2 regions of the Psychromonas aquatilis genome follow, and region 2 is predicted to be linked to the other one. Evidence: predicted binding sites of a transcription regulator. Region 2 holds the regulator's gene; the other holds the start of a gene.
The links. The regulator sigma-54, encoded in region 2, starts transcription at its own class of promoters, with help from an activator protein. The targets are predictions, from matches to a motif close to GTTGGCACGNNNNTNGNNT.
Positions count from the first base shown of each region.

Region 1 (16,592 bases), on a different contig from region 2:
CAAGAATCATAGCTAAAATGCCAGCCATAAAGCCTCCACATAGATGTTTAAATAAGAAGTACTAAGTCTATAGTATTACATATTTATAAATATATTAAATATTAACTATTCAATAAGTGTTAAATTTCAATATCATAACATTACCAAAAAATGGAGGCTTTAATACGTTTTATTTTAGATTATTTGAGGCAGCTCAATACTTTAAACTTATTGTTTTGTGTATCTTCAGAGAATTTTTGGTATGTAGCTGTTAAAAGAGGCTCATATCTCAGAAACTTATTCGCTACAATTGTCATTTTTCCTTTTTTCTTTAAAAAGTTAATTGATTGATTTATGAATGTTTCCGCTGCATCATAATTTGTTTTTTGACCTGAATGAAAAGGTGGATTTGAAAGTAGTAAATCATATTCTTTATTTACATGTGAAAAGACATCTGATGCAAATACATTTGCGCTCAATGTATTTTTCTCTAAAGTAAGTTTAGCGCTTTCTATTGCATAAATATTGACATCAATTAAATCCATTTTTAACTGCTTATGCTTTTTCAAAAGGTAGCTAGACAGTACGCCTGCCCCACAACCAAAATCTAGTCCTTCACCTTCTAGTGTATTAGGTAAGTTTTTAAGTAACAGTTCGCTACCTTTATCCAATTCACCAAAACTAAATACGCCAGGCAGTGAGCAAACAGTTAATGAGATATCATCGATATTGAGTTGATACTCTTTTATCCAGTCGGCTTGTACAAAAGGTTTAACCGTTTTGTTTAACTGAGCGTAAATAACACTACAATGGCGTGCAGAATCAATTGTATTACTGTTATCTGAATAAGGTTTTAACAATCCAGACACACTTTTAATGCCGCACTTTTTTTCACCTACTAAAACAATGTCTGCATCTTCTGTTAAGTGAGGGGTGAGATTCGCTAATAAGTATTCAATTTCAGCCTTAGCTTTAGGAATATAAATTAATAATAAATCAAACTTATTTTGTTTTTCTTTTGGTTGATAATTTGCGGTAAACTGTACTTCTGATGGCTGTAATTTATCTTTTAATTTTTCATAGTAGCGAAAATCATTAAAACAAAAGCAACTTGATGATGCTATTGTCTGCAATTCAATAGGATAATGATCATCGATATTACCTGCGACTAAAATGGATTTCCCTGAAAATAAGGATTCATTACGTTGTAAAACCTGGCTTGGATTGGATAGAGTAGCGTTAAGTGCCATTATTATTTCCTATTGCAGCTTTTTTAAAAGCTGAAAGTGGTGAAAAACATAAAAGCAAATATTATAACAATTTCGTCACTATGTGAGTGAAAATTTTAGATGAAGTACTGGCTTTCCCTACCTAAAAATAATTTATGACAAGGATGTTATGAAGTTTACAAATAAGTTTACATTTATTACCAGTACGATTGTGCTTACTTGCATTGCTCTGCTGCTTATTGGTGGTTTTATAAGTCTACGGGCTTTATCGTTAAAGTATCACCAACAACGCATTGATAGTGTTATTCAAGTCATTGAAAAGCAGATAGATAAACAAACAACGCCTACAGAGTTTGCTCAATGGTTACCTGATGTTTTAGATGCAGCTGGTGTGGTCCGTTTAGAAGTAAAGCGAGATGATGTTACTGTTTATCAAAATTATTATCAGAGTCGTCATTATTACCCAATGAATCTTTTATTGGATTATTCATACCAACTTGAAAAGTATCCTCAAGTTAAATTAATTTTGCATACCCGACAGCCATTTTCAGATCTTAAGTTTACATTTTGGCCTCTTGCGGGGATCGGTACAGCCATTTTATTATGTTTAAGTTTATTATACTTCGCTTTACGATGGATAAAACGCTCTTTTCATGGTGCTGAATTATTAGAAAAACGCGCTCATTATCTTTTGCAGAACAACCCGACAGCGCGCATTGCACAGAAGGGCGAGTGGCCTAAAACGGCTAGTAAAGCGTTAGATGTATTATCTGAACGCCTTGAAAATAGCCGTAAAGAACGGAGCGTTTTTGATATACATATACGCAGTAAAGCTTTTTTAGATGAAGATACTGGGCTAGCTAATAACTTGGCATTTGAGAATAGATTAGATGCACTGACAATGGATGAAAGTTATACATCTAATACATTGATGCTGATTAGTTTGCATGAATTAAGCGCTATTAAATATCAGTTTGGAATAAAAGAATCTGAAAAAGTAATTCAACAAGTCGTTGATCTATTGAGTCACTTTTGTCGACGTTATGATGATAGTTTTCATGGGCGTATCAAAAAGTCTGAATTTGTTGTCTTGTTACCACAAATGGCTTACCAAGAAACGAAAACAGTCGCTAAACAGTTAACAAGTTTACTCTCTAAACTACAATTGCCTGATCCTTCATTGATAGAGGGATTTTTCTATATGGGGGTTGTTAATTTCCCTTGTGGGGCATTAGCCGAAGATATTGTGGATGATGTTCAACGTGCTTTATTTGTTGCAGAACAACAAACCAATAGCGGCTGGCACTTATCTGAAGAAAGTTTAACAGAGGTAGTGATCAGTAAAGGGACCGTTCGCTGGAGAACACTATTAACTAATGTGTTAGAGAAAAAGTCCATGATGTTATATCGACAGAATGTGATGAAGAGAAATCAAAGCGATATTCTATATGCAGAATTATGGCCACGTATTATTGGTTATGACAAAGAAGTTATTTCAGCTGGTACGTTTATGCCGATGGCTGCTAAATGTGGTTTGAATGAACAGTTTGATAAACAAATGTTAGATGAAGTTTTATCGTTATTGGTATTACGAGGGGAGCATTGTAAGCCTATTTCCATCAATATCGGCGCTAGTTTATTGATGAATAAAGAAAATAATAAATGGCTAATTTTTGAATTAATGCAAAAAACTAAAAAGTTACGTAATAATTTAGTCATAGAAATCTCAGAGCATATTATTGAAAAAGATTATTCCTCTCTGCGTTCTGTATTAATTACATTACAGAAGATAGGTTGTAAGATTGCCGTTGATAATGTCGGTAAAACAGTAGTGAATACACAGTATATATTAGACTTTAATATTGACTACCTGAAGCTTCACGCAAGCTTAGTACGCGATATTCATATTCGTAAAACTAATCAAATTGCAGTGCAGAGTTTAATGGCGAGTTGTCTTAACAGTGATGCTAAAGTGATTGCTGTTGGTGTTGATAATAAGCAGGAATGGCGATGTTTGTTACAACTAGGTGTATATGCAGGGCAAGGCACCTATTTTTCAGCGCCTAAGCCAATGGAAAGTTACGAAAACTGTAAAGGTTGAAGAAGAGTAGGGACTTAATTAATGAATTCATTTCGCTCATTGAGTCCTGCTAATCCTTGTAAGCCACCAGTGTGTAACAGAACAATATGCGAGCCAGCAGGAAAAAAACCTTTTTGAATTAACTGCCAAACAGCATAAAACATTTTTCCTGTATAAATAGGTTCGATTGGGATGTTGGTTTGTTCGCTAAATTGATGACAAAAACGATCTAGTTCAGGGGAAACTTTGGCGTAACCACCTTCATGAAATGTCTCATGTAGCTGCCAATTAGCCGTTTCTGCTTGAGGAACCAGGTCGTTAACTACTTGTTTAAGGTAATGCGCATTTTTAAGTACAGCAATGCCATGGATTTGCATTACCGCACCATACTTTATAGCACCACTAATTAAACCGGCTAAAGTACCTGCACTACCGGTAGCCGTAAATAAGTAATCAATAGGTTGAGATTGTGTTATTAACTCTTCCACTACCTCTTCTACACCTGGAATAGCGAGCTGATTAGTACCGCCTTCAGGAATAATATAAGTATTAGGAAATTTTACCTTCAAGGTTTGTAAATAGTCAGTTTGCTCTTTTAAACGATAAGTTTTTCTATCTACAAACTGTAATTTCATTCCCCATTGCTGTACTTTTGATAGTGTTGGATTTTTAATATAATGAGCCTCACCTCGAATAATACCAGTGGCATCAAAATTAAAACGGTGGCTAGCTGCTGCCAAGGCATGAATATGATTTGAAAATGCACCACCAAAACTGAGCAATTTATGGATGTTATTTTTTTGTGCATATAACAAGTTATATTTCAATTTTCGCCATTTATTACCTGATATATCAGGATCTAATAAATCATCTCGTTTTACTGCCAAGGTAATTTTATGTTTAGCTAGAAGCGGGTGAGTAATCATTTGTAACGGGCTAGGATTAAGCTGTTTTAATAAGTTTTTGTTAAGATCTTTCATGGATCACTCTATTTGCTACTAATCAAATTGGTATGTTAACTCAAAAGACTGTTATTAACTTTTATTTTAAAAAGCGTTAATAATAAAGATACTCAGAGTCTCATTATAAGTTATTTTGATTTAGCTTCATTAGTATACTAAAAACAGATTCATAACTTTACAGTTTAGGCTTTATTAGTGAGGCCTTAGTTAAGTCGTTGTCTTATCTGCCTCTGATTTTATTTTTTACGTTTATTTGTTCTGTCAAAAATGTTTATTTTAAAAATGCCATTGCTGGATATATTAAAATGAGCGATATTTATATACAAATTCCAATCTCCTTTTAATAGATCTATTGAGATCTATTATCTTGTTAGTCATTAATTATACAAGGAACATAATGTTAGAAATTGCTGTTATTTATCTTGCTGCAGCTATTGCAGCTGTACCGATAGCCAAGCGCTTAGGTTTAGGATCTGTGCTCGGGTATTTATTAGCAGGTATATTGATTGGACCCTTTTTATTAGGCTTCGTTGGCGATCAGTCTGAAGTACTACATTTTGCAGAGTTTGGCGTGGTTATGATGTTGTTCCTGATTGGATTAGAGCTACAGCCAAGCCGTTTATGGAAGTTACGTCATTCAATTGTTTTGCAGGGTAGTCTACAGCTTGGTCTTAGTACCATGCTGATCTGGGTTATTTGTTATTATGTGTTTGCAATGGCTTGGCAAACTTCTTTAGCATTAGGGTTGATGCTTGCTCTCTCATCTACTGCGATCGTTTTGCAAACCTTAACTGAAAAAGGCTGGATAAAACAACCTGCAGGGCAAAATACATTTTCAATTTTGTTATTTCAAGATATTGCAGTGATCCCGATCTTGGCATTATTACCATTACTTACATTTAACGTTGAGCCAAGTGTTACGAGTACGGTGCACCAGAGTTTAATTGACGGTCTCCCTGCTTGGGGACAGGTGGCAATTTCATTATCGGTTATCAGTAGTATCTACTTCTTGGGTAAATATATTTCTACTCCTTTATTCCGTTATATTGCTGAAACTCGCATTAGAGAAATATTTACTGCTTTTGCATTATTGTTAGTTATTTCTATTGCTTTGATTATGCAAAAGATAGGGCTTTCTCCTGCATTGGGAACTTTTTTAGCTGGGGTTGTTTTAGCTGAAAGTGAATTTAGACATGAGTTAGAAGCAGATATAGAGCCATTTAAAGGGTTGTTATTAGGATTATTTTTCATTGCTGTCGGTGCTTCAATTGATTTTTCTCTTCTTTTTGATCAGTTCTCATTAATCCTGGGGATTGTCTTTGCTTTGATTGCAGGGAAAGCGTTTGTACTGTATTTAATTGCTTCTATATTTAAATTAAAGTCGAAGCAAAAAGTCCTGTTTACACTGGCTCTCGCACAAGGTGGAGAGTTTGCTTTTGTTTTAATCTCATTTACAGGTAGTTTAAATATCTTAACGCCGGAGCAGGGTAAAATAACGACATTGGTAGTGGCTATTTCAATGTTATTAGCACCGATTTTATTAATGATTTATGACCATTTATTAGTGCGCAGAGCAGAAAAAGCTGATTACGATGATCCTTCACAAATTGAGTCTACTGACCATGTCATTATTGTCGGTTATGGACGTTTTGGACAGGTTGTTGGTCGTTTGCTAACTGCGCAGGGCTACCACCTTTCAATTTTAGACCATAGCCCTGCACAAATTGATTTAGTGCGCCGATTTGGTACTAAGGTATTTTATGGTGATGCTGCACGAGGTGACTTATTAAAAGCCGCAGGGGCAGCGCAGGCTAAGTTGTTAGTGATTGCTGTTGATGAATCTGAAAAAGCATTAGAGATTATCGATATTGCTCAGAAATACTTTCCAAACTTAAAGATTGCAGTGCGTGCTATCGATAGAACACATGCTTATCGCATTATACAAAAGGGCGTACATACTTTTAGACGTGAAAGCTTTGACTCAGCAGTAAACTTAGGAATTGATGCGTTAACGTTATTAGGAGAGTCTCCAAAAGCAGCTAAAAAAGCAGGTGGGTTATTTAAAAAATATGATGAAAATGCACTGGACGATTTAGCAAGAATTTGGGGAGATGATCAGCATTATGGGGCAGCAGTACGTCAACATTTAGCTGATTTAAAACAAGTATTAGAAAATGATAAATTGAAAAATGAAAACTTTGTTGAAGAAAGTGAGGCGACTGAAAAATAATATCTGTACTCAGAGAGTATTTGATATCGAGGGTAAACTGAAGTTAATAATATAGTATTTGGAAGTGTTATTTAGCTCATTTCAGTTATTATGAAATGAGCTATTAGTTGTTTATTTTACTTCTTTACCTGATGCTTGTAAGTCTGCATGGTATGAAGAGCGAACAAGGGGGCCACAAGCCGCATGTTCAAAGCCGATTGATTTTGCCATTTCACCTAGTGCATCAAACTCTTCAGGTGGAACATAACGCTCAACAGCAAGATGTTGTAAACTTGGTTGCAAGTATTGTCCTAGGGTTAGCATTGTTACGCCATGTGCAGCTAGATCTTTAACCACTGTTTGAATCTGTTCATTTGTTTCACCTAAACCCATCATAACACCAGATTTAGTTGGAACAGTTGGATGCTGCTCTTTGAATTTTTGTAATAATTTTAATGACCATTTATAGTCAGCACCTGGACGAACCTGTTTATATAGGTGTGGCGCTGTCTCTAGATTATGGTTAAATACATCTGGTACGTCTTTCTCAAAACAAGCTAATGCTTTATCCATACGTCCTTTAAAGTCAGGTACTAATATTTCAATTTTAATACTTGGATTTAATAGTCGGATTTCACGAATACAATCAGCAAAATGTTGCGCACCACCATCACGTAAATCATCACGATCCACCGATGTGATTACAACGTATTTTAGTTTCATATCTTTAATCGTTTCAGCTAATTTCTTTGGCTCATCTTTATCAACGGCAAGTGGTTTACCATGGCCAACATCACAGAATGGGCAGCGACGAGTACAAATATCACCTAAGATCATGAAGGTTGCTGTACCGTGATTGAAACACTCATTTAAATTAGGGCAAGAGGCTTCTTCACAGACCGAGTGCAATTTATTTTTACGTAAAGCAGCTTTGATCTCAGTTACTCGAGTATTATCTGCAGCAAGTTTAATCTTCATCCAAGAAGGTTTCTTTAAAATAGTACTTTTATCAGAAGGCACTACTTTAATTGGAATATGAGACATCTTATCTGCATCACGCAGTTTATTACCGGCAGTTAATTGGCTTGGCTTAGTATTCATTTTTAAAGCTCTCTATCTGTGTGTATTTTAAACTTTCGTTTAACTTTTCAATTAATAGGGGTGACAAGTCTGCAACCGAAGAATTGATTCCAAGATCGCTACATTGTGTCATTTCTAATCCTGCATAACCACATGGGTTTATCTGTAAAAATGGAGAAAGGTCCATATCTACATTCAGTGCTAATCCATGAAATGAACAACCTTTTCGGATTTTTAGACCCAGTGAAGCTATTTTTTTACCATCTACATAAACACCTGGTGCATCAGGTTTTGCAATCGCAGTGACATTAAAGTCTGCTAATAAATCGATAATAGCCTGTTCAATAATGCTCACTAAACGACGAACGTTAAATGATTTACGACGAATGTTAATCAATAAGTAAGCAATTAATTGTCCTGGCGCGTGATGTGTTATTTGCCCACCACGGTCACTTTTCACAATTGGAATATCGGTATTGGTAAGCAGGTGTTCAGCTTTCCCGGCCAACCCTTGCGTGAACACTGGGTGGTGTTCTACTAACCAAATCTCATCGCTAGTGGATTCATCTCGTTGCTCTGTAAAATCACTCATTGCTTGCCATGTATCTAAATAGGGTTGAACACCTAAATAGCGAATAATGAGTTTTTCTTGGATTGCTGTCATGGTATGTGCTTATAAAATGTAACGAACAAGTTCTAATTTATTTAACTCAGTGTAGATCTCTTCAACCTGCTCTTTGCTGTTGACTATCACTGGAATTGATAATGAGTGATAAGTGCCTTTAGAGCTCGGTGTTACCTTTGGAGAGTAATCATCAGGCGATATTGCTTGAATTACTGATAATACATCTGGAATAAGTTGTGGGTCAGCAACACCCATTACTTTAAATGCTAAGCTACATGGAAAGTCTAATAACTCATCAAATTTAGTATTTAAGGCCATTTTGGCTCCTCAAAAAATACAGATTATAACTACAAAAGTGAGGACGAGCCTCACTTAATATCATAATAGGTTAATATTAGAATTAACCTTAAAAAATAGAACTATCAGTTTTATCCGAACCAACTAATAAATAATAGTTTGATGTAATCAATCATTCGGCTAAAGAAACCGCCTTCTTCAACAGTTTCTAATGCGATTAAATCGTAGCTGGCAACAGTCGTATCTTCTAATTTATAGTTTACTTGACCTACAGTATCACCCTGTTGGATAGGAGCACGTAGTTCACTATTAATTATAAAGTCAGCTTTAAGGTTTTGTGTTTGATTACGTGGTAGCGTGACAGGTGTATCAGCAGGAACACCTAACTTAATTGTTGCTTGAGAGCCCATCCAAATACGCTCTTCTGTTAGTTGGTCATTAGCTTTATATGGTGTGATTGTTTCAAAGAAGCGGAATCCCCAGTTAAGTAACTTTTTACTTTCTACTTTACGAGCTTCTTCTGAACGTGTGCCCATTACAACACTGATTAAGCGCATGCCATCTTTTGTTGCCGATGAAACTAAACTATAGCCTGCTGCACTTGTGTGGCCTGTTTTCATTCCATCTACATTTAAGCTTTTATCCCACAATAGAGCATTGCGGTTATATTGAACTATACCGTTGTATTTGAATGATTTTTGGCTATACAGTTTATATTCATTTGGCACGTCTGTAATAATTGCTTTCGCTAAAATTGCCATATCTTTAGCTGTTGTATGGTGTCCTTCTGCATGTAAACCGTGGCTATTAACAAAATGTGTATTTGTCATACCAAGTTGTAGTGCCCAAGAATTCATTAAATCAGCGAATGCAGATTCACTTCCTGCGATATGTTCAGCCATTGCTACACAAGCATCATTGCCAGATTGGATAATAATGCCGCGATTTAAATCATCAACAGTGACCTCTTTTCCAACTTCGATAAACATTTTTGATGAATCAGGAAAGTTTTTTGACCAAGCATTTTCAGAGATGGTTACTTTATCAGTTAATTTTAGATTACCTGATTTTAACTCTTGTCCGATGATATAACTGGTCATCATCTTAGTAAGAGAAGCTGGTTCTAATGTCTCTTCACTATTATTTTCAGAAAGCACTTTTCCTGAATCAAAATCTATTAGTAAATGGCCGCGAGCAGCAATTGATGGTGCTTGTGGGATAACCATGGGAGCGGCTAATGCATTAATGCTGAGTAAAAAAGTGATAAGCAATAGGCTTATTTTTTTCATGTTACATACCTTTAGGGTTGTTAAGTCGAAAAATTGTTACGCACTATAGCAGATCAAGCTTTATTTGCTAAGTACTAAGCGGATTAGTTGTATATTTTTTTGTATTTAAGGAGCAAATTACTACTTATAAAATAAGTAGTAATTTGCTAAGTCAGTTGAAATTTAATTAAGTTCTCGTACTGACATTTATTTCATTTTTATCTTGTATCATCACAGTGCATCGCTATTGTTTTTTTTGCACTGTATTGGTGCATTGTGATTTGTTTACTTTACTGTTTGAATTTTAAGTTATTGTTTTTTATTGATTATTTTTTTTGGCACGTTAGTTGTTATAGAAGGATTAGTCTTATTAAAAATAAAACATTAATTACACATTAAAGGAATATATGATGAAAATGTTAACCGCAATAATTAAACCATTTAAATTAGATGAAGTGCGTGAAGCAGTGATGGGCATCGGCATCGCGGGTGTAACTGTTTCTGAAGTAAAAGGCTTCGGTCGTCAAAAAGGCCATACCGAGCTATATCGTGGTGCTGAGTATCAAGTTGACTTTTTACCTAAAGTTAAATTAGAAATTGCGGTAACAGATGATGATGTTGATCGTTTAGTTGAAGCTATTGTTGGTGCAGCTAATACAGGGAAAGTAGGTGATGGGAAAATCTTTATTCAACCACTAGATCATGTGGTTCGTATTCGTACTGGCGAAAATGATGAAGAAGCGCTTTAAACCAAATTTATAAGTAAAGGAATAATTATTATGGAAACAACAGTTACAGAGTTACGATTTGCGTTGGATACCTTTTATTTTTTAATATCAGGTGTTCTTGTTATGTGGATGGCAGCCGGTTTTGCGATGCTAGAAGCAGGTCTTGTTCGCTCTAAAAATACCACTGAAATTTTAACTAAAAATATCGTTTTATATGCAATTGCATGTACGATGTTTTTATTAGTTGGTTATAACATCATGTATGTTGATAACAGTGCTGGTGGTTGGTTACCTAGCTTTGGTTCTTTAATTGGTACTGCATCTGAAGGTGCTGACCATTCTCTAGAATCTGACTTCTTCTTCCAAGTAGTATTCGTTGCAACAGCAATGTCTATTGTCTCTGGTGCAGTTGCTGAGCGTATGAAGTTATGGTCATTCTTAGTATTTGCTGTATTTTTAACTGGTTTTATTTACCCAATTGAAGGTTACTGGTCTTGGGGCGGTGGTTTCTTAAGCGAAGCTGGTTTTAGTGATTTTGCTGGTTCAGGTATTGTACACATGGCAGGTGCTGCTGCAGCATTAGCCGCTGTTATCTTACTTGGTGCTCGTCGTGGTAAATACGGTAAAGATGGTAGTGTTCACCCAATTCCTGGTTCAAACATGCCACTAGCTACATTAGGTACGTTTATTCTTTGGATGGGATGGTTTGGTTTTAACGGTGGTTCTCAACTATTAGTTTCAGATGTTGAAAACGCCACTGCTGTTGGTCAAATTTTCTTAAACACTAACGCCGCTGCTGCAACGGGGGCAATTGCTGCTATGTTGGTAAGTAAATTTAAATGGGGCAAAGCAGATTTAACAATGATTCTAAACGGTGCATTAGCGGGTTTAGTTGCTATTACTGCGGATCCTTTATCTCCATCACCACTATTTGCTGCATTCATTGGTTTAATTGCTGGCGCAATCGTAATTTACAGCATCATCACATTAGATAAATTAAAAATTGATGATCCAGTAGGTGCTATCTCTGTACATGGTGTGTGTGGTCTATTTGGTCTATTAGTTGTGCCACTTTCAAATGACGGTGCTTCATTCGGTGCTCAATTATACGGTGCAGCTGTTATATTTGGATTTGTATTTGTAGCTTCATTCATTGTTTGGACTGTGATTAAATCTGTAATGGGTATTCGTGTAACAGCTGAAGAAGAAGATGCTGGTATGGATATGCATGACTGTGGTGTAGAAGCTTACCCAGAATTTAAAAACTAATTTCAAATAATATTAATGTAGTTTATTAATAAAAATATTGTTGATATTGATAATCCCCATCTTAGTTCTTAAGGTGGGGATTTTTTATATGTATATTTAAAGCGTTAGCATCAAGCTAGTTGATTTCTGGTAAACTAAAAGCACTTAGTTAATTAGTGCGGCTAGTATAATTCATGCTATGTTTAATTATCTTAAATGCTAACCAAGGAATGATGATGCGTAAAAAAACTCACTTGTTAAGCTTGCCTGCTATCGCTTTATTAGCAGCATGCTCAAGCTCTGATCCCACACAAGAAACTTCTGTCGGTGAAATCCCTAGTTGGGTGCTTAGTCCTCAGGTTGAAGATGGTATTGCGGTTACTGAGTGTGTTACTTGGTCAGGGAGTATGTCTATCGATAAACAACAAGCGATTGCCCATGCTCGTTCCTCTTTAGCTCAACGTATTGAAACCAAAGTCAGTACCATGGATAAAACCTATCGAGAAAAAATCGAAGTTGCTTCAGCCTTAGATTCAGGATCTACTTTTTCTAGCGTTTCAAAGCAAATTACTGAGCAAACGTTAATAGGAACAAGCCCACTTAAAGTAGATATTGTTGATATCGCTGGTAAAGATAACTTATGTGCCTTGGTTGCTATCGGGCAGAGTGAAACAAAAGATATTTTTGATAGTTTAATTGACGCGGCAGATCGCCCAATTAATAACGCACAAAAAGATATTTTATACCAAGAGTTTAAGGCGCAAATGGCACAAGATGAATTAAGTGCTGAAGTAGAAACGTTTAATTTAGCACCTGTAAATTTAGAGTCTTATAATCAAGAGCTGGATAAGTTGACTAGTAGTGATGAGTAAATCGACTGTTTACTGTCTTCTCATGACTTTATAAAGTCGACACAGCTCTTTTAGAATAACGTTATAAAAATTTTTAATGAATAATGAGCGACTCTTAGTTTTACGTTAATGGCTAGGTTATCTTCTCATTATTCATAAGCTTTTTTCTGTGGTAGTATCAAACCTTAAATTCTTGACATTAAATGGCGTATTATTCGTTTTTTCTTGGTGAAAGGTAGTCTTCATGCTTGAATGCAAAAACTTAACTTGTGTTCGTGAACAACGTGTCTTATTTGATAATCTAAGCTTTACTCTCTCCCCTGGTGAAATACTTCATGTAGAAGGGCCTAATGGGGTCGGCAAAACGAGTTTATTTCGTTTGCTAGTAGGTTTATCCTCACCTTATGCTGGCGATATCTACTGGCTGCAAAATAATATTTCCACCGTTCGTGAATCTTATTATCAACACTTACTCTATTTAGGTCATAAGTCAGGGCTTAAACCAGAATTAACTGCCATTGAAAACCTACAATACTTTCAAAGTTTGCATAACCCGAATGTTGAGTTAGATGTATGGGAAACCTTAACGTTAGTTGGATTAGCTGGCTATGAAACGATTCCCGTAGCACAACTCTCCGCAGGCCAACAACGGCGTGTTGCATTAGCAAGAATGTGGTTTAGTGATTGTCCATTATGGATTTTAGATGAACCCTTTACTGCGATTGATAAAAGTGGCGTTAAAGTGATTGAAAACCTGCTAGTTAAACATGCTGAAAATAATGGTATGGTGATTATCAGTACCCACCAAGATTTAAATGTTCCAGATACACTTTATAAAAGGTTAATGCTTGAAAAGCCAATTGCAGAGGCTTTCTATGTTTAATGCTTTCTGGCATATTCTACGCAAAGATTTATTGGGCGCTTTTCGTCAAAAAAGTGATATTTTAAATCCAATCTGTTTTTTTATTATTGTGGTAACCTTATTCCCTTTGGGCATTGGTAACGATCCTGTATTACTTGCTCGGATTGCTCCCGGCGTGATCTGGGTGGCTGCTTTATTAGCAAGTTTATTATCTTTTGAGCGCTTGTTTAAAGATGATTTTATTGATGGTTCATTAGAGCAGATGATGATCGCACCACATCCATTATCTTGGTTAGTTTGCGCTAAAATCTCTGCTCATTGGCTATTAACCGGTTTACCCATTTTGTGCGTTTCACCTTTATTAGCGGTTTTCTTATCGCTAGAGGTAAAGGTTTTTTATGTCCTATTTCTGACCTTGTTAATCGGTACGCCGATATTGAGTCTGATAGGTGGGATAGGAGTCGCATTAACCGTTGGTTTACGTAAAAGTAGTGTTTTATTAAGTTTGGTTATGTTGCCTTTTAGTATTCCTGTTTTGATTTTTTCAACAATGGCTATAGATGCTGCTAGTTTTGGTCAGTCATACATTGGTTTATTGGCATTATTAGGGGCAATGCTAGTCGCTGCAATTACCTTAGCGCCTTTTGCTATTGCTGCTTCATTACGTGTTAGTGTGAGCTAGTTGATCACCTATAATTATAAGTTAGAGATTCGATTATGTGGAAGTGGTTACATCGTTATGCAAAAGCTGAAAAAAGCTATGAATTAGCTGGAAAGTTGATGCCGTGGTTTTTGGTCCTTGCGCTTATAACTTTTGTTGTTGGTGTTATTTGGGGGCTAGCATTTGCTCCTGCTGATTATCAACAGGGTGACAGCTTTCGCATTATATATATTCATGTCCCAGCTGCGATGATGGCGATGGCAGCTTACTCCACCATGGCCATTGCCGCCTTTATTGGTTTAGTTTGGCAAATTCGCTTAGCAGATATGACCGTAGCAGCGACAGCCCCTGTTGGTGCCGTTTATACTTTTATCGCCCTCTTTACTGGTGCTGCGTGGGGGAAACCGATGTGGGGGACGTGGTGGGTGTGGGATGCTCGGTTAACCTCTGAGTTAATTTTGTTATTCGTGTATCTTGGCATTATTGCTTTATATAATGCATTTTCAGATAAAGTATTAGCAGGTAGAGCGGCTTCTATTTTGACTTTAGTGGGCGTCATTAACTTGCCTATTATTCACTTTTCAGTGGTGTGGTGGAATACCTTGCACCAAGGCGCAACAATCACTAAATTTGATAAACCTTCAATGGCGACAGAAATGCTGATCCCTTTACTCATTATGATTGTCAGCTTTTTGGCATTTTTAGTACTGATGATTTTATATCGCTTCCGTAATGAAATTTTGCAGAGGGAAAGTCATCGACCTTGGGTAAAAGAATTAGTTAAAAACTCCATTATGCTTAAATTAAGAGGTTAACGTGGCATTTACTTCATTCTCAGATTTTATCTTAATGGGCGGTTATAGTTTTTATGTTTGGTTAGCGTATGCGGTCTCATTATTAAGTATTATAGTGTTGATTGTTAATAGTGTGCTCAAACGTAAGAAAATATTCAGACAAGTGATACAGCGCATAGAGCGAGAAGAGCGCATTAAAGCTGCCGAAAATAGAGAAGATATTTTATGAACCCAAGACGTCAGAAACGTTTATTCGTTATTTCTTCGTTAATTGTTGGATTATCAGTCGCGATTGGTTTAACACTGTTTGCCTTACAGCAAAATATTGATTTGTTTTATACGCCTAATGAAATAATTAACGGCAAAAATGAAACTGGCATTACACCTGAAATTGGACAAAGACTTCGAGTAGGTGGGATGGTGTTAAATGGCTCAGTTCAGCGTGATCCCGATAGCCTTAAAGTAAGCTTTGATTTGATTGACAATAAAGCGGGGCAAATTACTGTTTACTTTGATGGCATTTTACCTGACCTATTTAGAGAAGGTCAGGGAATTGTTGCACAAGGGTATTTAAAGTCAGCTAATAGTGTCGATGCTTTTGAAGTATTAGCAAAGCATGATGAAGAATATATGCCGCCAGAAGTGGCTAATGCATTAACAGGAATGGAACATTTAAAGACTCAATCAGAGTCTGCTAAATAGCACTTTCATAACGAATAGATAGATAACAAAGAGGGTTTGATTAATGCTTCCAGAAATTGGCCAATTCACTTTGATTTTGGCATGTGTATTATCATTTTTACAGATTGTTTACCCATTATATGGGGTATATTCTGGTCATCAAGGTGCAATTAAAAGCGCTAAGATATTAACAACTTTACAGTTTTTAGCTGTTGCTTGTTCTTTTCTTATTCTTGCTTACTCTTTTTTAATCAATGACTTTACTGTCACTTATATTGCTATTAACTCCAACTCAGCACTACCTTGGTATTACCGCCTATCGGCAGTGTGGGGGGCGCATGAAGGCTCATTATTATTATGGGTGTTTTTGTTAGCGTTATGGAGCATAGCTGTTGCTTTATTGAGTAAACGCTTGCCTGCTGAATCTGTGGCGCGAGTGTTAGCTGTGCTTGGTGTTTTAGCGTTTGGCTTCTATCTTTTTGTTATTTTAACCTCAAACCCCTTTGAGCGTACATTACCTACCTTTCCTATTGATGGGAGAGACTTAAATCCATTATTGCAAGATTTTGGCTTAGTGATTCACCCTCCAATGTTATATATGGGCTATGTTGGATTCTCTGTGGCTTTTGCCTTTGCTATTGCTGCTTTACTAGAAGGGCGTTTGGATAGTGCATGGGCAAAATGGTCTCGTCCTTGGACGATGGCTGCTTGGGTGTTCTTAACTATCGGGATCGCTTTAGGTAGCTGGTGGGCATATTACGAGCTTGGCTGGGGTGGATGGTGGTTTTGGGATCCAGTAGAAAATGCCTCTTTTATGCCTTGGTTGGCCGGGACGGCTTTAATTCACTCTTTAGCTGTAAGTGAGAAGCGTGGTGTCTTTAAATCTTGGACTGTTTTATTAGCCTTAAGTGCATTTTCGCTGAGTCTGTTAGGGACTTTTTTGGTGCGATCTGGTGTATTAGTTTCAGTTCACGCTTTTGCCAGCGATCCAACGAGAGGCCTATTTATTTTAGGCTTTTTAGTATTGGTTATTGGTGG
Region 1 covers NZ_JBAKAZ010000002.1:24,740-41,331, forward strand. Annotated here, with positions in the region: gene glgC (glucose-1-phosphate adenylyltransferase) at 1-28, opposite strand, end outside; gene rsmC (16S rRNA (guanine(1207)-N(2))-methyltransferase RsmC) at 180-1,229, opposite strand; gene V6256_RS00625 (EAL domain-containing protein) at 1,378-3,309, shown strand; gene V6256_RS00630 (1-aminocyclopropane-1-carboxylate deaminase/D-cysteine desulfhydrase) at 3,324-4,268, opposite strand; gene V6256_RS00635 (monovalent cation:proton antiporter-2 (CPA2) family protein) at 4,648-6,480, shown strand; gene lipA (lipoyl synthase) at 6,592-7,560, opposite strand; gene lipB (lipoyl(octanoyl) transferase LipB) at 7,550-8,203, opposite strand; gene ybeD (DUF493 family protein YbeD) at 8,213-8,482, opposite strand; gene V6256_RS00655 (serine hydrolase) at 8,593-9,750, opposite strand; gene V6256_RS00660 (P-II family nitrogen regulator) at 10,140-10,478, shown strand; gene V6256_RS00665 (ammonium transporter) at 10,509-11,726, shown strand; gene V6256_RS00670 (hypothetical protein) at 11,942-12,577, shown strand; gene ccmA (cytochrome c biogenesis heme-transporting ATPase CcmA) at 12,801-13,439, shown strand; gene ccmB (heme exporter protein CcmB) at 13,432-14,100, shown strand; gene V6256_RS00685 (heme ABC transporter permease) at 14,136-14,894, shown strand; gene ccmD (heme exporter protein CcmD) at 14,896-15,102, shown strand; gene ccmE (cytochrome c maturation protein CcmE) at 15,099-15,575, shown strand; gene V6256_RS00700 (heme lyase CcmF/NrfE family subunit) at 15,619-16,592, shown strand, end outside.
Region 1: the regulator sigma-54 is predicted to act here: its motif matches at 10,064-10,082, upstream of V6256_RS00660 (P-II family nitrogen regulator).

Region 2 (16,592 bases):
TTTTTAACTTCTTGAAGTCGTAGCTGGGTATTGTCATTTTTATTTTTGTCCAGCATCCTAGCTCCTGATTTTATTCTTCTTCTAAAAACTTATTCTCGATGAGTTCTGTGACAGCAAGCATTGCCTCTTGTGCTTGCGGGCCTTGTGCTGCTATCTCGATTTCTTGCCCTAAACAAGTTTCTAGGACCAATAAACCTAAAACACTACCAGCATCGGCTTGTTTGCCATTATGTGTAATGGTGATTTGTGCATCAAATGCATTGACTAACTCGACGAGTTTGATTGTCGCTCTAGTATGTAAACCCAATTTATTTTTTATTGTAATTGTTTGCGTAATTATATCCAATGGGGTCACTCCTTTAAGCATTTGTGCTCTATTTGTATTTGATATTTATGTTTAAATCGTGCTGCTATCTGTTCTGTAACATAAACTGAACGGTGGCGACCACCAGTACAACCAATGGCAATGGTGACGTAATTACGATTATTCTGTTCTAAATGAGGTAACCAATTTAAAAATAAATTCTCTATATTTATAATGGTTTCTTTAACCACTGAAAATGAATTTAAATAGTCTTGTATTAATTTATCTTTTCCTGAATAAGCTTTCAGATCTTTTTCCCAATATGGATTAGGTAAAAAGCGTACGTCAAAAATGTAATCAGCATCTTCAGGATGTATGTACTTAAAGCCAAAAGATTGAAATATAATAAGCAGATTGCTTTTTGTTGAGCCTTGCAAATATATTTTTAAATGTTCATTTAGGTTATGTACAGATAACGACGTTGTATCAATAGAGAGGGCTGCCATTGATTTTAATGGCATTAGCATTTCGCTTTCTAAATCTAATGCTTGAGATAATGAGAGTTTTTGCCTAGAAAGTGGGTGGAGGCGACGTGTTTCGCTATAACGACGTATTAATTCACTGGTTAGTGCATCAATATAGATGATTTCTAATTCAACTTTTTGTTGTAAGCCTACAATGAGTTGCTCAATCTCTTCAACTTTCGCAGGCATATTACGAACATCTAAACTGACAGCGACCTTGTTATCTTTAGGATCTAACGTATCAATTAATTGACCTAATAATTGATACGGAACGCCATCGATGCAGTTATAACCTAAGTCTTCGAGTACATGGAGGGCAATTGTTTTTCCTGAGCCAGAGCGCCCACTGATAACAATTAACTTCATATGCACTCCTTTTACTTATAGGGTTAATAACTCAAATAATTGCTGATTGTCTTCTGCATTACGTAATTGACGAAGAAATTGCTTATCAAGTAACTTCTGACTAATTTCTGATAACGCAGAAAGGTACTCTTTGCATTGATCTTCAGGCACAAAGATTGCGAATAATATATCTACTTTATTACCGTCATATGAATCGTAATCAATCGCCGTTTCACATTGTAAAAAAATAGCTGTTGCAGGTAGCTCACGAGAAATCTTCACATGGGGAATAGCAATCCCTGAACCAACACCTGTTGATCCAATTTTTTCTCTAGCAATTAAACTTTCAAATAAGTCTTGAGAGTTTAATGCTAATTTTTCAGCAGCAACAATGCTAATTTTTTCTAATGCAGCTTTCTTACTTGCACAAACTGCGTGACTAAATACTGAGTCTTTATTTAATAGAGTAGATATTTTCATAATAAATTTTAACTGTTTTTAATGGACGCGAGAGTTTAACAGGTTAGCAATAAATGACTATAGTTAATCTCACTTAAATTATTCCATATCAAAATCTAAAGTAATTGTTTGCGCTGGTTTGATGGCGGAATCCCTAATGATTCTCGGTACTTAGCAATCGTACGTCGCGCAACTTGAATACCTTTTTCCTCTAGTAATTTTGTTATTTTATTGTCACTTAATGGCTTGTTTGCCGGTTCTGCAGCCACTAATTTCTTGATTAAAGCGCGTATTGCAGTCGATGAGCATTCACCACCACCATCAGTTGTCACATGGCTTGAGAAAAAATACTTCAACTCATATATGCCTCGATGAGTGTGCATAAATTTTTGTGTAGTCACACGTGAGATTGTGGATTCGTGCATATCTACTTCAAAAGCAACATCATTTAAAACCATGGGTTTCATTGATTCATCACCATATTCAAAAAATGCTTGTTGTTGTTGAACAATACAGTTTGATACTTTTAATAGTGTTTCATTGCGGCTTTCTAAGCTTTTAATAAACCATTTAGCTTCCTGTAAATGGCCTTTAATAAACTGTGAGTCTGTTTTGCTAATATTACTACTGCATAAATTTGCATATTGTTGATTAATAGATAAGTTAGGATCACAGTCTTGATTTAATGACACTCTCCATTGCCCATTAACTTTCTTAACATACACGTCAGGTACGATGTATTGTGTTGTGCTTGTTTCAATACTGTTGCCTGGACGCGGCTCTAAGCTTTGAATTAGGCGCATTATTTCCGAAAGCTGCGTTTCTTTAAATTTGCTTTTGCGGGCAAGTGTTCGATAATCTCGATTGCCTAACAAATCCATATATTCTTCGAGTATTGTAATGGCTTCGTCACGCCACGGAGTATCTTCTGGAAGCTGGCGGAGTTGGATTTGTAAACATTCTTTTGTAGTACGAGCTGCAACCCCCAATGGGTCGAAATGTTGAATGCGTTTTAAAACGACTTCTATCTCATCTAGTTCTATTTCATCTATTTCTGTTTTTAAACTCGTTAACAGACTTTCACAATCAGTTGTTAGATAACCCGATTCATCAATCGAATCGATGATAGACATTGCTATTATTTGATCCGTCTCGCTGAACGGTGTTAATTGCATTTGCCAAATTAAATGATCTTGTAATGATGTAGATGATTCACCCTGATAAACAGTATCTTCACCATCATATGCCACTGCATTAGAGGAGGTGCCTGTTATTTGTGGGGCACTATATGACTCTTCCCACTCTTGTTCTACAGGTAAATCCTCAGAGAATTCTTGTTGTGTGATCGCTTCTGACGTATCAACCTGGCTACTATCGACTTCCTTAACCGTTGCCTCAGTCCCTGTTTGGTCATCTTGTTCTAAAAGGGGATTAGAATCTAAAGCATTTTGAATCTCTTGTTGTAGATCAAGAGTCGATAGCTGTAATAACCGTATTGCTTGTTGTAATTGGGGGGTCATTGCTAATTGCTGACCCATCCTCAACTGTAGTCCTTGTTTCATCAAAGCATTTATTCCTAGCGCTTAACTTAAAGTTTAAACCCTTCACCTAAATAAACACGTTTTACATGTTCATTCGCTAGTATTTCATCTTGAGTGCCAACGGCAATAATCTCTCCATGACTTACTATGTATGAGTGCTCACAAACATCCAATGTTTCTCGCACATTGTGATCGGTAATTAATACACCTAATCCTCTATCACGCAGTTGTTGAATAATATTTTTAATATCGATTACAGAGATAGGATCGACCCCTGCAAAAGGTTCATCTAGTAAAATAAACTTAGGTTCAGTTGCAAGTGCTCTCGCGATTTCAACACGGCGTCGCTCACCACCAGATAAACTCATCCCTTTATTGTTGCGGATGTGTGTGATGTGAAACTCTTCTAATAATGTATTAAGTTTTTCATCTCGTTGAGCTTGTGTTAATTCTTTACGAGTTTGCAGTATCCCCATAATATTATCGGTAACGGTTAAACGTCGAAAAATAGAGGCTTCTTGAGGCAAGTATCCAATCCCTTTTTGAGCTCGAATATGCATCGGGTTGCTGGAAATATCTTCATCGTCAATGACAATACTTCCTTCATCTTGTTTTACTAAACCAACTACCATATAGAATGAAGTTGTTTTACCAGCGCCATTAGGGCCTAGTAAACCAACAATCTCGCCAGTTCTAACTGTTAAACCAACACCGTTAACAACTGTACGTCCTTTATAGCTTTTAACTAAGCCTGTCGCGCGTAATTCAGCCATTTATTTTTTTCCTGATGTTGTTTTATCTTTTTCAAATTGAGCGGGTAAAAAGATGGTTTTAACGCGTTCTGTCTGGCTAGAGTTTACATTTAACTCTTGCGAGTCTAAGTAGTACTCAATTTTTGATCCATTTACCTGACTATCTAATTGTTTTACTTGTGCATTAGTGGTTAAAGTTACTTTACCTTTTGCAACATCATAAACGATATTTTTTGCTTCAGCATCAAATGGTTTACCATCATCTTGAGTTTGATAAAAGGTTGCTACATTACCTTCAGCAATCATTACTTCGTGATTGGGTTGCTCACCTCTTATCACGGTAAGTTTGTCAGCAGTTAACTTGATCGTACCTTGCGTCAGTAAGACATCTTTCGTAAACACTATTTTATTGGTTTTTAGGCTGGCTTGCTGCTGCATTGAAGAGATGTGAATAGGCTGATTGTAATCAGATTCTAAAGCAAAAAGGTGACTGCTAAACAAAGATGTCGTCAGTATAAGGGCTAATTTATTTAGGTTCATTTAAGTACACCGCTTTAATGTTTGAATTTAGTTTCATTTCTTCTTCTACCAAGGATGCCCATAGACCGACACCTTCTTGACGCATTTGAGGACCGGTCCAGGTCACTTTTAAGTCACTCGTTATTACTTTTGTATCTAGCATCACTACGGCTTCTTCTGTTGACATCGTTTGTACGACTTGATCTTCACTTAGATTTTTAACCAGAACATCACCAGATAAAAGTAAATTATTATTTTCTTTTAACGTGCCAGTTAAACTGGTCAATTGCCATACAGTGACTTCGCCTGTGTCATCATTTTTATTGTACACAATGACTTTAGGCTGAACAAATTCAGTAATATCATGTTCAGGATAGTTTGTTGCCTTATCAGCGAAAACACGATAGTCATTAAAGCCAAATTGATCAAAATGATCACTTCTTACATTATCTGCAATATAACTTGGATGATGTTCTGGTAATGCAGGCAACTCTACTTCTGGCTTAAAATAAACCCACAAAGTAAATGCAATCAGTAATGCAATAAAGGGAATACTTTGTTTTTTATTCATTTATTCACTTTTACCTTCAGTTGTAGATAATTGTCCATGACATTGCAAGAAGAGGTCACAAATTTCACGAACCGCGCCAAAACCACCGTTAATAGTCGTTACTAAATCAGCTGCTTGCAAGGTAAGTGGGTGAGCATCATTTACCGCAATCCCCAATCCAGCCATTTTCATGACGGGTAAATCAACAACATCATCTCCAATATAAGCTGTTTCTTCTGGTTTAAGGTTTAATGTTTTTAGTAAAGATTGATAAACAGTTAATTTATCATCTTTACCTTGGAATATATGTGTTACACCTAATGCTTGCATTCTATTTTTGACAATATTTGATTCACGACCGGTAATAATTGCAACATCAATATTTTGTTTCATGATTGCTTTAAGGCCAAACCCATCTTTGGTATGAAATGCTTTTAATTCTTCACCATCATTACCGAGGTAAATTCGACCATCAGAAAAAACGCCATCTACATCGCAGACAAATAATTTTATTTTTTTTGCTTGTTCAAAAACAATAGGATCAATTTTTCCATAGGGTGTATCAATCATTTGTCGACTCTTTTTAACATGATAGGAAATATACAATTAAAAATATCAAAATACGTGCCATAACGCGAGTTTTGTTTATTTCTAAACACAAAGATTTCGAGATTAACGCCGCTTTTTGATTTTATTATGGCAGCATACTTAGTTTGAAATCTTCCTTTGTATCGATAAGTAGGAATCGCATTGTAATGGTTAATTTATGTAAATTTAGATTAATTGCTTTTTTATAGGTAAAATCAATTTTAAAAGCCCAATTTAATAATTTTAGTTAGGCTTTTTAGCTTAATGAACGTCTCGACTTTAATTCAAATTTCTTTAGAGAAAGTATAATTATGCCTGAACAACACATTGTAATTAATCAACTTAGTTTCATGCGCCAACAGAAAAAGATATTTGAAAATATCAATATGCAGTTTGAACGCGGTAAAATAACGGCAGTGCTTGGACCAAGTGGTATAGGTAAAACAACCTTGCTTAAACTAATCGGAGGGCAAGTGCCAGCTGATAGTGGTGAAGTTTTGTTTGACGGTGTATCAATTCACCAATGCTCTGAAAAAGAGCTATATCAAGCTAGAAAAAAAATGGGAATGTTATTTCAAAGCGGAGCACTATTTAATGAATTGAGTGTTTTTGAAAATGTCGCTTTTCCATTACGTGAGCATACCAAATTAGATGAAAAACTTTTAACTACGTTAGTATTAATGAAGCTTAATGCCGTTGGGTTAAGAGGTGCTAAGGACTTACTTCCATCACAATTGTCTGGTGGTATGGCCCGCCGTGTCGCTTTAGCTCGTGCTATTGCCCTAGACCCTGATGTCATTATGTATGACGAGCCTTTTACAGGGCAAGATCCTATTTCAATGAATGTCTTATTAAAATTAGTAAAAGAATTGAACGATACTTTAGGTTTAACGTCTATTATTGTTTCTCATGATGTTAATGAGGTTTTATCTATAGCTGACAACGTTTATGTTTTTGCCGATAAAAAAATCATCGCTGAAGGAAGTGTTGAGCAAGTATTGGCGCAAAAAGATAATGCGTTATTACAACAATTTTTAGCTGGGGCAGTGAAAGGACCTGTTCCATTTCATATGCCAGCTAATGATTACCAAACAGATTTAGAAGAGGCGAATAGATAATGCAACAATTTATCACACCGTTTTTACAAACTATTGGTGCATTTACGTTACAGCTGATCCAGAGTATCGGCCAGTCGACATTAATGTTTTGTCGAACCCTATTTACTAAGCCGCATGCTAAGTTGTTTCGATTAACTGTGGTGCAGATTTATCACCTAGGGATTTTGTCATTACCGATTATCCTCACTGCCGGTTTATTTATTGGTATGGTGTTGAGCTTACAAGGTTATTATGTGTTAGTTGATTATGCCGCCGAAGAAAGTTTAGGCAGTATGGTGGCACTCTCTTTACTACGTGAATTAGGACCGGTTGTCGCAGCTTTGTTATTTGCAGGGCGAGCTGGTTCAGCTTTAACAGCAGAGATAGGTTTGATGCAAAGTACTGAGCAAATAGCGAGCATGGAAATGATGGCTGTTTCTCCTTTAAAACGTATTATCGCACCACGCCTGATCGCAGGGATTATTACCTTACCATTATTAACCTTGGTATTTAACCTTGTAGCAATTTGGGGGGGGTATTTGATTGGTGTTGTTTGGATGGGCGTTGATGGAGGTGCATTTTGGTCAGTGATGGAAGGCAGTGTTAATTTCGCGCCTGATGTTGGCAATGGTATGATTAAAAGCTTGATATTTGCTTTTATTGTTACATGGGTTGCTTTATATAATGGCTTCTATGTGATCCCTAATGCACAGGGAATTAGTAAGGCAACGACTAAAACGGTAGTGCTTGCTTCATTATCTGTTTTAGGAATGGATTTTATATTAACTGTTATTATGTTTGGAGGCTAAAATGCCACAAAAAAAATTAGAAATTTGGGTTGGATTATTTGTGGTTGCAGCAATTGCTTCTTTTATCGTACTTGCATTTAGTGTTGCTGGACTTTCATTTAAAGGAGAAGGGGACAGTTACACTCTTAAAGCAAGCTTTAACAACATTGGTGGTTTAAAAGCACGTGCGCCCGTAAAATTAGGCGGTGTTGTGGTTGGGCGTGTAGAGTCTATTTCACTTGATGTTGAAAACTATACTCCCATTGTGACTTTATCTATGTTTGAAAAGCAGGGCTTTTATCCAGAAACGTCATCATTGGCTATTTTAACGTCAGGCTTACTAGGAGAGCAATATATTGGTATCACTCCTGGCTTTGTAGATGAAGATATTGAGATGTTAGGTGACGGAGATGAAATTGAAGATACTAAGTCAGCTTTGATTCTTGAAGACCTAATTGGACAATTTATTTACTCTATTAATAAGGACGACTAATGCGTTTATTTATTTATGTTTTTGCACTTATTTATTCATTTTCTTTTTCAGTAACCGCTAAAGAATATGATTTAACCGATCCTAATAAAGCGCTTCATACTTTATCTAGTAGTACCTTTGAACGTTTAGACAAAGAAAAGGATAATTTAGATAACGATCCTACAATTATCAAAACTATCATTGAGGAGGAGCTGATCCCATATTTTGATTACAAATATGCAGCTTATAGCGTTGTTGGTACACATTTAAAAAATACAACAGCAGAACAGCGCAGTAATTTTGTTGATGCTTTTTTAACTTACCTTATTAATGCATATGGCCATATCTTAAAAGAGTATGACCAACAAACCTTAACAATACTTGATATTAGTGATTTTAATGATAAGAAAATTGTCAGTATTCCTGTTAGAATGCGCGACAATAATGGGCAGGTAACTCAGCTCGCATTTAAGTTACGTAAAAACAAGAAAACCAATGAGTGGAAAGTATTTGATATCATTGCAGAAGGCGTCAGTATGCTTGATACAAAACGCTCTGAGTTTGGCTCGTTAATCCAGAATAAAGGTATTGATGAAGTCATTCAATTGTTATTAGAGAAAAACGATGAGTTTACATCATGAGTAACAAACTATTGCTTGAAGAAAGCCTGTTATTGGCTGGTTTCAGTGAACAGCGTTACCCTGTAGTGAGTGCTTATCAAGATGTCACCACGTTAGACTTGTCTCGACTAACGAATGTTGACTCTGCTGGCGTAGCATATTTAGTACAGATTAAAACAAAATATCCAACCATCTTGTTAGCCAATGCTTCAGCTAAGCTGAAAGTCTTAGCTGCACTTTATGGTGTTGAAAATCTTTTTGAAAAATAGTGGTTTATAATGAATATAGAAATAATTAAAGAAAAGTTAGAAAAAGCCCTCACACTAGATGTATGCATTGTGAAAGGTGAAGGTAATACTTTTCAAGTTATCGCAGTAAGCGATATGTTTACAGATATGAGTAGAGTGAAGAAGCAACAAGCTATCTATGCTCCTTTGGCTGATGAAATTGCAAGCAATGCAATTCATGCGTTAACAATTAAAGCATTAACGCCAGATGAATGGCAGAAACAAAAACATTTTATATAGTTGGTTAAATAGGGATTTTCATGGGTCAATTTATTATTCAAGGTGGCTGTAAGTTAAATGGTGAAGTAACCATTTCTGGGGCAAAAAATGCCGCATTACCGATCTTATTCGCTACTTTATTGTCTGAAGGCGATATCAATTTAAGCAATGTACCGCTTTTAAAAGATATCTCTACTACCATTGAGTTGTTACAAGAGTTAGGGGCGACAGCAAGTCAAACTGAGCATTCAGTACATATTAACGCTAAAGAAGTGAAAAACTATACTGCTTCTTATGAGTTAGTAAGAAGTATGCGCGCTTCTATTTTAGCATTAGGCCCATTAGTGGCTCGTTTTGGCGAAGCAGATATTTCATTACCGGGCGGTTGTGCTATCGGCGCGCGTCCAGTGAACTTGCACATCCATGGTTTAGAGCAAATGGGTGCGATTATTAAAGTAGAAGATGGCTTCATCAAAGCACGTGTTGATGGCCGCTTAAAAGGTTGTCATCTGTACATGGACTTAGTAAGTGTGACAGGTACTGGTAACTTAATGATGGCTGCTGCATTGGCTGAAGGCGTTACGACTATTGAGAATGCTGCGAAAGAGCCAGAGATTGTTGATCTTGCTAATTTCATTAATGGAATGGGCGGGAAAATAACTGGTGCAGGGACTGATACTATTGTCATTGAAGGTGTAGAGAAGCTAGGTGATTGTGCTTATCAAGTACAACCTGATCGCATTGAAACAGGCACTTTCTTAGTTGCAGGTGTGGTGAGTGGTGGTAAAGTTCGTTGTGTAAAAACCGATCCTAGCTTGTTAACGGCTGTTTTATCTAAACTTGAAGAAGCTGGTGCATTAGTGAATACAGGTGATGATTGGATTGAAGTTGATATGACTGATCGTAAATTGAAATCCGTTAATATTACAACGGCTCCTCATCCTGCTTTCCCAACAGATATGCAAGCACAATTTACATTGCTTAATACGGTTGCTCCTGGCACAGGACGTATTAAAGAGAATATCTTTGAAAATCGTTTTATGCATGTACCTGAATTAAAACGTATGGGCGCAAATATTGAATTAGACGGTAATTTAGCAATTTGTGGTGATAATGATAAATTAAGTGGTGCAACTGTGATGGCAACAGATCTACGTGCTTCTGCAAGCTTAGTTATTGCAGGTTTGATTGCACATGGTGAAACCATTGTTGATGAAATTTATCATATTGATCGTGGTTACGAAGCGATTGAAGATAAGCTGATTCCATTAGGTGCAACAATGCGTCGTGTTGAATCTTAATATAGTTGTTATTAAGATTCTTTAAGTATAAAAAAGAAAGCATTTGCTTTCTTTTTTTGTCTTTATTAGATGTTTACTGTAACTCACCAATTGTCACATCAAGTTGTTGTTCTTTACCTTCCCTTAAAATGGTTATTTTTATCGTTGTGCCAGGCTTAGTTTTAGCTATTTTATCCATCGTCACAATTAAATTAGCTGCATTTTCATTACCAATCTTTAACAGAATATCATTGTTTTTCATGCCTGCTTTTTCAGCTGGCCCACCTTTAAGTACTTGCTTTACTATGATGCTATTTTTAGCCTCTAAGCCCCATAAACGAGCCAGTAGTGGGTCTAAGTTTTCTGCTTCGATACCTAATGAGCCACGAATAACTCGTCCATCTTCAATAATACCTTGTACAACATGTTTTGCCAGTTGATAAGGAATCGCAAAACTAATGCCATAAGTGACATTACTATTACCGGTATAAAACTCCGATGTATTAATTCCTACTAATTCTCCTCGGCTATTGATCAGCGCACCGCCCGAGTTTCCTTCGTTGATTGCAGCATCTGTCTGAATAAAGTCCTGTCTACCAGTACTACTCATTCCGCTACGTCCTGTTGCACTGATCACACCCTGTGTAATTGTTTGACCAAGGTTATATGGGTTGCCTATGGCTAACACAACGTCGCCTATTTCAGGTGTATAGTCGGGATTCTGTGGTATCACTGGTAGGTTTTCACCTTCTATCTGTAATACTGCGAGGTCCGTAACGATATCACTGCCTAAAATACTGGCTGTAAATAATCGCCCGTCTTGCAAGGCGATTAATATTTGATCGGCTTGAGCAATTACGTGATGGTTAGTTAAAATGTAGCCATTACTATCTAGAATAATGCCAGAGCCTAAGCCAGTGGGTTGTAATTGTTGTTTTTTACCTACGTTGGAGTCTATATACTGCTGAGAGTAAATATTAACGACTGAAGGCGCTGCTTTTTTAACAGCTTCAGAATAACTGCTTACACTTGGTAAGTGTGTACTTTCTTTAGTCAAACTCTTGAATATTACTGGACCATAAAGAATACCTGCAGCAATCAATAACCCGCAAATAACTGGCTTCAATAAATAATTTAAATAGAGTTTTAGTTTCATATATTGTTTATTAATGCATCATATAAGTTAAAGAAAAATTTATCACAACCCAATTACGGTTTTGTTTAGAACACAAAAAAAGAAGAAGAATAAAGTCGGTAGAGTACTTTATTATCTATTCGAGATTGTTAATTTGGCATATGCCAATGCGAACTAAGCTGAGTAGTGTCAGTATATAGAAAAGTAGAGCAAGGGGGGAATTAGTTTTTTATAAATAAAACCCAAAAAAAAACATCGCCTTAAGACGATGTTTTTTAGTGCTAATAAACGATTAAAATCAATTAGCTAAATACACAGTATTTTATTATTTATGCAATAACGTGTACTGAAGAAGTATTCGTTGTACCTGAAGCTACTAATGCACCAGAAACAATAACAACTTTATCACCTGAAGTTACTAAACCTAACTCTTTAGCAAGGTCCATGCTTAATTTGTAGAAGTCTTCAATAGAATCCTGTTGTTCAACAAGTTTAGCTGAAACACCTTTAGTTAATGCCAGTTGGTGGCGTGTTTTAGGGTTGCTTGTTAATGCTAAAATTGGTTTAGATGGGAAGTATTTACGTAAAGAACGAGCTGATTTACCAGCACCAGTTGCTACGATAATTAATTCTGCATCTAATTGTTCTGCATTATCTACAGCGCCGCTACAAACAGCTTCAGTGATACGTAAAGTTGATTTTCTATCATCAGTTCTTGCTGAGATAGTTTTGTCTGTACGCTCACAGATACTTGCCATGATAGCAACTGCTTCTGCAGGGTATTTACCTTTTGCAGATTCACCTGAAAGCATTACAGCATCTGTACCATCGATGATTGCATTCGCAACGTCACCCGCTTCTGCACGTGTTGGACGAGGGTTTTTGATCATAGAGTCAAGCATTTGCGTTGCTGTGATAACTGGCTTACGTGCAGCGTTTGCTTTTTCAATCATCATTTTTTGTGCAAAAATAACTTCTTCAACAGCAATCTCAACACCTAAATCACCACGTGCAACCATAATTGCATCTGAAGCCGCTAAGATCTCATCGAAATTATCTACACCTTCTTGGTTTTCAATTTTAGAGATAATTTGAATGTCTTCACCGCCGTGCGCTTTTAAATGCTCACGAATTTCAAATACGTCTTCTTGCTTACGAATAAAAGAAGCTGCGATAAAGTCAACTTTTTGCTCACAACCAAATACTAAATCGCCTTTATCTTTTGGTGATAGTGCTGGTAATTGAACTTTAACACCTGGTAAGTTAACACCTTTGTTTTCGCCTAGTTCACCAGTGTTCATTACTGTACAAACAATTTTTGTATCAGAAACACTTTTTACAGTCATTTCGATTAGACCATCATCTAATAAAACGGTATTACCTACATTAAGATCTTTTGCAAGGTCTTCGTAAGTAACTGCAACGATAGTATTATCACCAATGATTGTTTGGTCTGTTGATAGTGTAAATTCTTGACCTGCAGTTAATAGAACGTCTTTTCCGCCTTCTAATTTAACTGTACGAATTTCTGGTCCTTTTGTGTCAAGTAGTACGGCAACATTTTTACCTGTTTCTGCACAAATTTCGCGAATACGGTCAATACGAGCACCATGCTCTTCAAAGTCACCATGTGAGAAATTAAGACGCATAACATTCATGCCATTATTTACTAACTTTGTTAGCATTTCTTTAGATTCTGATTTTGGACCAATCGTACATACTATTTTTGTTTTTCTCACCGTCATTTCTCCATGCGTGAATGTGCTGTTATTTTTAATTATGTATATTACCATTAAAGTATTGCAGCTATTTTACAAGAGTTTTAGAAATAAAAAATTATTTATAATCAATAAAACGCTATAAAACACATTTTATTGTAAATTAATTACAGTTTGATGTGATTTATTTCACAATTATGTACATTCTTCTATGATCACGTACAATATTTAACGCTTGCATGTTTTTTGCTTTCTTTAGGGCATCGCTTAATTGTAGCTGATTTTTCACTGGGATTTTGTTCACTGCCACAATGATATCGCCTTCAATTAAACCTAATCTGCTTGCTTCTGAATTTTCTTCTGTTGTCACAACTTTGACCCCTGGTATTTTTTGATTAGGGCCAGAGTCTTTTAATGTTGCGCCTTTAAAAATCACTTCTGGATTTATTTTTGATTGTATCGGTATTGGGCGTGTGCCACCTAAGACAACAGAAATAACTTTACTCTTATTATTTTGTAATACATTTAATGTTATTTTTTTACCTGCGCTTAACGTGCCAATTTTAGCACGTAACGCAGCAAAGGATTTAATGCTGGTTCCATTGATAGCCGTGATCACGTCGCCAGCTTTTAATCCTGCTTTATCTGCACCGGACCCTGGCGTTACTTCATAAATAAATGCACCATGCTGCACATCTAAAGAAAAACTTTTAGCCAGCTCAGGTGTAACTTCTCCACCTTTTACACCTAAAATACCTCGGTGTACTTTACCAAAGGTTAATAATTGCTGGGTTAAATTTTTGACCATGTTTGAGGGGATGGCAAAAGCGATACCTATATTCCCCCCAGCTGGACCTAAAATGGCCGTATTAATACCAATTAACTCACCTTTTAGATTAAGTAATGCACCACCGGAATTACCGCTATTGATAGCCGCATCGGTTTGTATATAGTTTTCTAAATTTTGTAAATTTAAGCCGCTTCTACCCAGTGCACTGACAATACCGGAGGTAACAGTTTGCCCAAGACCAAAGGGGTTACCTATCGCAATGGTAAAGTCACCAACTTGCAGTTTATCCGAGTCCGAAAATGCAATGGCGACAAGAGGCTGTGTGCTTTCAATTTTTAATAAAGCAATATCACTTTGAATGTCTTGGCCGACGACCGTTGCTTCAAATTGATGCCCTGAAATCAATTTAACAATGATTTCACTCGCATTTTCAATAACATGATAATTAGTAATAATATAACCATGCTCCGCATCAATGATAACTCCTGATCCTAATCCCGCGAGTATTTGCTGGCGAGGACCTAACTGTAATTGATTCAAGTTACTGGTAATTGCAATATCTACGACAGCGGGACTAACTTTTTTAATGAGTGGTGCAAGAGAGGGTAATGGATTGTTATTAACTGCATTAGGTAAAGCACCTATTGAGTTACTACTAACTAATAATAAAAGGGTGCAGAAAAAATAATGCTTGAAAATACTCATGTTCGATCCTTTACAAAAAATTAATCTATAGAAAATTGATAATCAGTATTTTAATTCAATATGATTGTACTATAGTGATACACATTTTTTAATCATTTTGGGAATGCTATTTAAGTTAGTGGTTTTTTACATAAAATTAACCAGAATTTTGATAAGTTTCGCGATGAACAGCTCAATTTTCACTGGACATTATAAGTGGCGCTATCTGAAAAGGCTGTATCTCTGTAATATAAATATTAATTTATTGATTTAATAAGGTATTATCGTGACACCACTTGCCCGATACCAACAAGATTTATTAAAACCTAATTTCTTTGCTGATGATGCTCAATTACAAGCAATAACAATGCTACAACGTTTGTATGATGATTTGCTACAAGAACAGACTGAATCGACACCTAAAAGCTCTTTCTTTCAGCGTTTGTTTTCTTCACCTAAAGAACAAGCTAAATCGATTAAAGGTTTGTATTTTTATGGTGGAGTAGGGCGCGGTAAAACATATCTAGTTGACTTATTTTACGACAGTATTCAAAGCAAAAGAAAACAACGTCTTCACTTTCATCATTTCATGTTAAAAGTTCATAAAAAACTAACTGAGCTACAGGGGAAAAGTGATCCTTTAAAAGAGATTGCTAAACAGTTTGCCAGTGAAACGGATATTGTTTGTTTTGATGAGTTTTTTGTTGAAGATATTACTGATGCTATGATTTTAGCTGGCATGTTTGAAGCGCTTTTTGCAGAAGGTGTTATTTTAGTCGCGACTTCCAATATTCATCCAGATCATTTATATAGAAATGGTTTACAACGCGCTCGTTTTTTACCTGCTATTGATTTAATTAATAAACATTGTGAAGTGTTTAACCTTGATGGTGGTAAGGATTATCGTTTAGGAAGATTAATTGAAGCTGAAATTTACCACACTCCTTTAGATGAACATGCGAAAGCAAAAATGCAATGTAGTTTTGATACATTTTCTTCCGGGGATAAGCATTACGATCAGGTTATTTCTATTAATGATCGCCCGTTATCAAGTATTGCGATTAGTAACGATACATTAAGTATTGAATTTGATGAGTTATGTGACGGCCCAAGAAGTGTTCATGATTATATTGAGTTAGCGATTTTATATCGGACTGTACTTGTTTCAAATATTCCGCAAATGAATGATCAACATAACGATTTAACGCGTCGTTTCATCGCAATGGTAGATGAATTTTATGATCGTAATGTCGTTTTAATTCTCTCTGCTGAAGTGGATGTGATTGAATTATATAAAGGAACTCGTTTAGCTTTTGAATTTCAACGTTGTGTTTCTCGACTATTAGAAATGCAAAGCAAAACTTATTTAAGTAAAGCACATCATTTAGATATATAAGCGTTATTAATGGCAGAAAATAGCGTCATTTAATATTGTCTCCATTGTATTTCATTTAAATGCAATAAACAGATGATCTCTGCCTTATTTTTCTATATAATACTGCCGCCCACGTTATCCACCTCCCCAATATTTATGGTGGATCTGTTTACGCTAGACGTATTCGAAGGGATACGGTAAGGCGAAAAATACATTTTAGGCTGCATTTACGTAGTCTTATTTTTTTTAAATCATTAATTTGGGTATAACTTAATGAAAACTTTTGTTGCAAAACCAGCTGAAGTAAAACGCGACTGGTTCGTAGTTGACGCTGAAGGAAAAACACTAGGTCGTTTAGCTACTGAAATCGCTTTACGTTTACGCGGTAAACATAAAGCTGAATACACTCCGCACGTAGACACTGGTGATTACATCATCGTGATCAATGCTGAGAAAGTTACTGTAACTGGTAACAAAGCTAAAGGTAAAATTTACTACCACCACACAGGTTTCATCGGTGGCATTAAAGCTATTAACTTTGAAGA
Region 2 covers NZ_JBAKAZ010000008.1:77,949-94,540, reverse strand. Annotated here, with positions in the region: gene mgtE (magnesium transporter) at 1-56, opposite strand, end outside; gene V6256_RS03770 (HPr family phosphocarrier protein) at 71-355, opposite strand; gene rapZ (RNase adapter RapZ) at 352-1,194, opposite strand; gene V6256_RS03760 (PTS sugar transporter subunit IIA) at 1,210-1,653, opposite strand; gene V6256_RS03755 (RNA polymerase factor sigma-54) at 1,749-3,194, opposite strand; gene lptB (LPS export ABC transporter ATP-binding protein) at 3,221-3,946, opposite strand; gene lptA (lipopolysaccharide transport periplasmic protein LptA) at 3,947-4,465, opposite strand; gene lptC (LPS export ABC transporter periplasmic protein LptC) at 4,452-5,015, opposite strand; gene kdsC (3-deoxy-manno-octulosonate-8-phosphatase KdsC) at 5,016-5,564, opposite strand; gene V6256_RS03730 (ATP-binding cassette domain-containing protein) at 5,894-6,700, shown strand; gene mlaE (lipid asymmetry maintenance ABC transporter permease subunit MlaE) at 6,700-7,488, shown strand; gene mlaD (outer membrane lipid asymmetry maintenance protein MlaD) at 7,490-7,960, shown strand; gene V6256_RS03715 (MlaC/ttg2D family ABC transporter substrate-binding protein) at 7,960-8,580, shown strand; gene V6256_RS03710 (STAS domain-containing protein) at 8,577-8,828, shown strand; gene V6256_RS03705 (BolA family protein) at 8,838-9,086, shown strand; gene murA (UDP-N-acetylglucosamine 1-carboxyvinyltransferase) at 9,107-10,366, shown strand; gene degS (outer membrane-stress sensor serine endopeptidase DegS) at 10,440-11,501, opposite strand; gene pykF (pyruvate kinase PykF) at 11,810-13,225, opposite strand; gene V6256_RS03685 (Do family serine endopeptidase) at 13,383-14,693, opposite strand; gene zapE (cell division protein ZapE) at 14,959-16,068, shown strand; gene rplM (50S ribosomal protein L13) at 16,321-16,592, shown strand, end outside.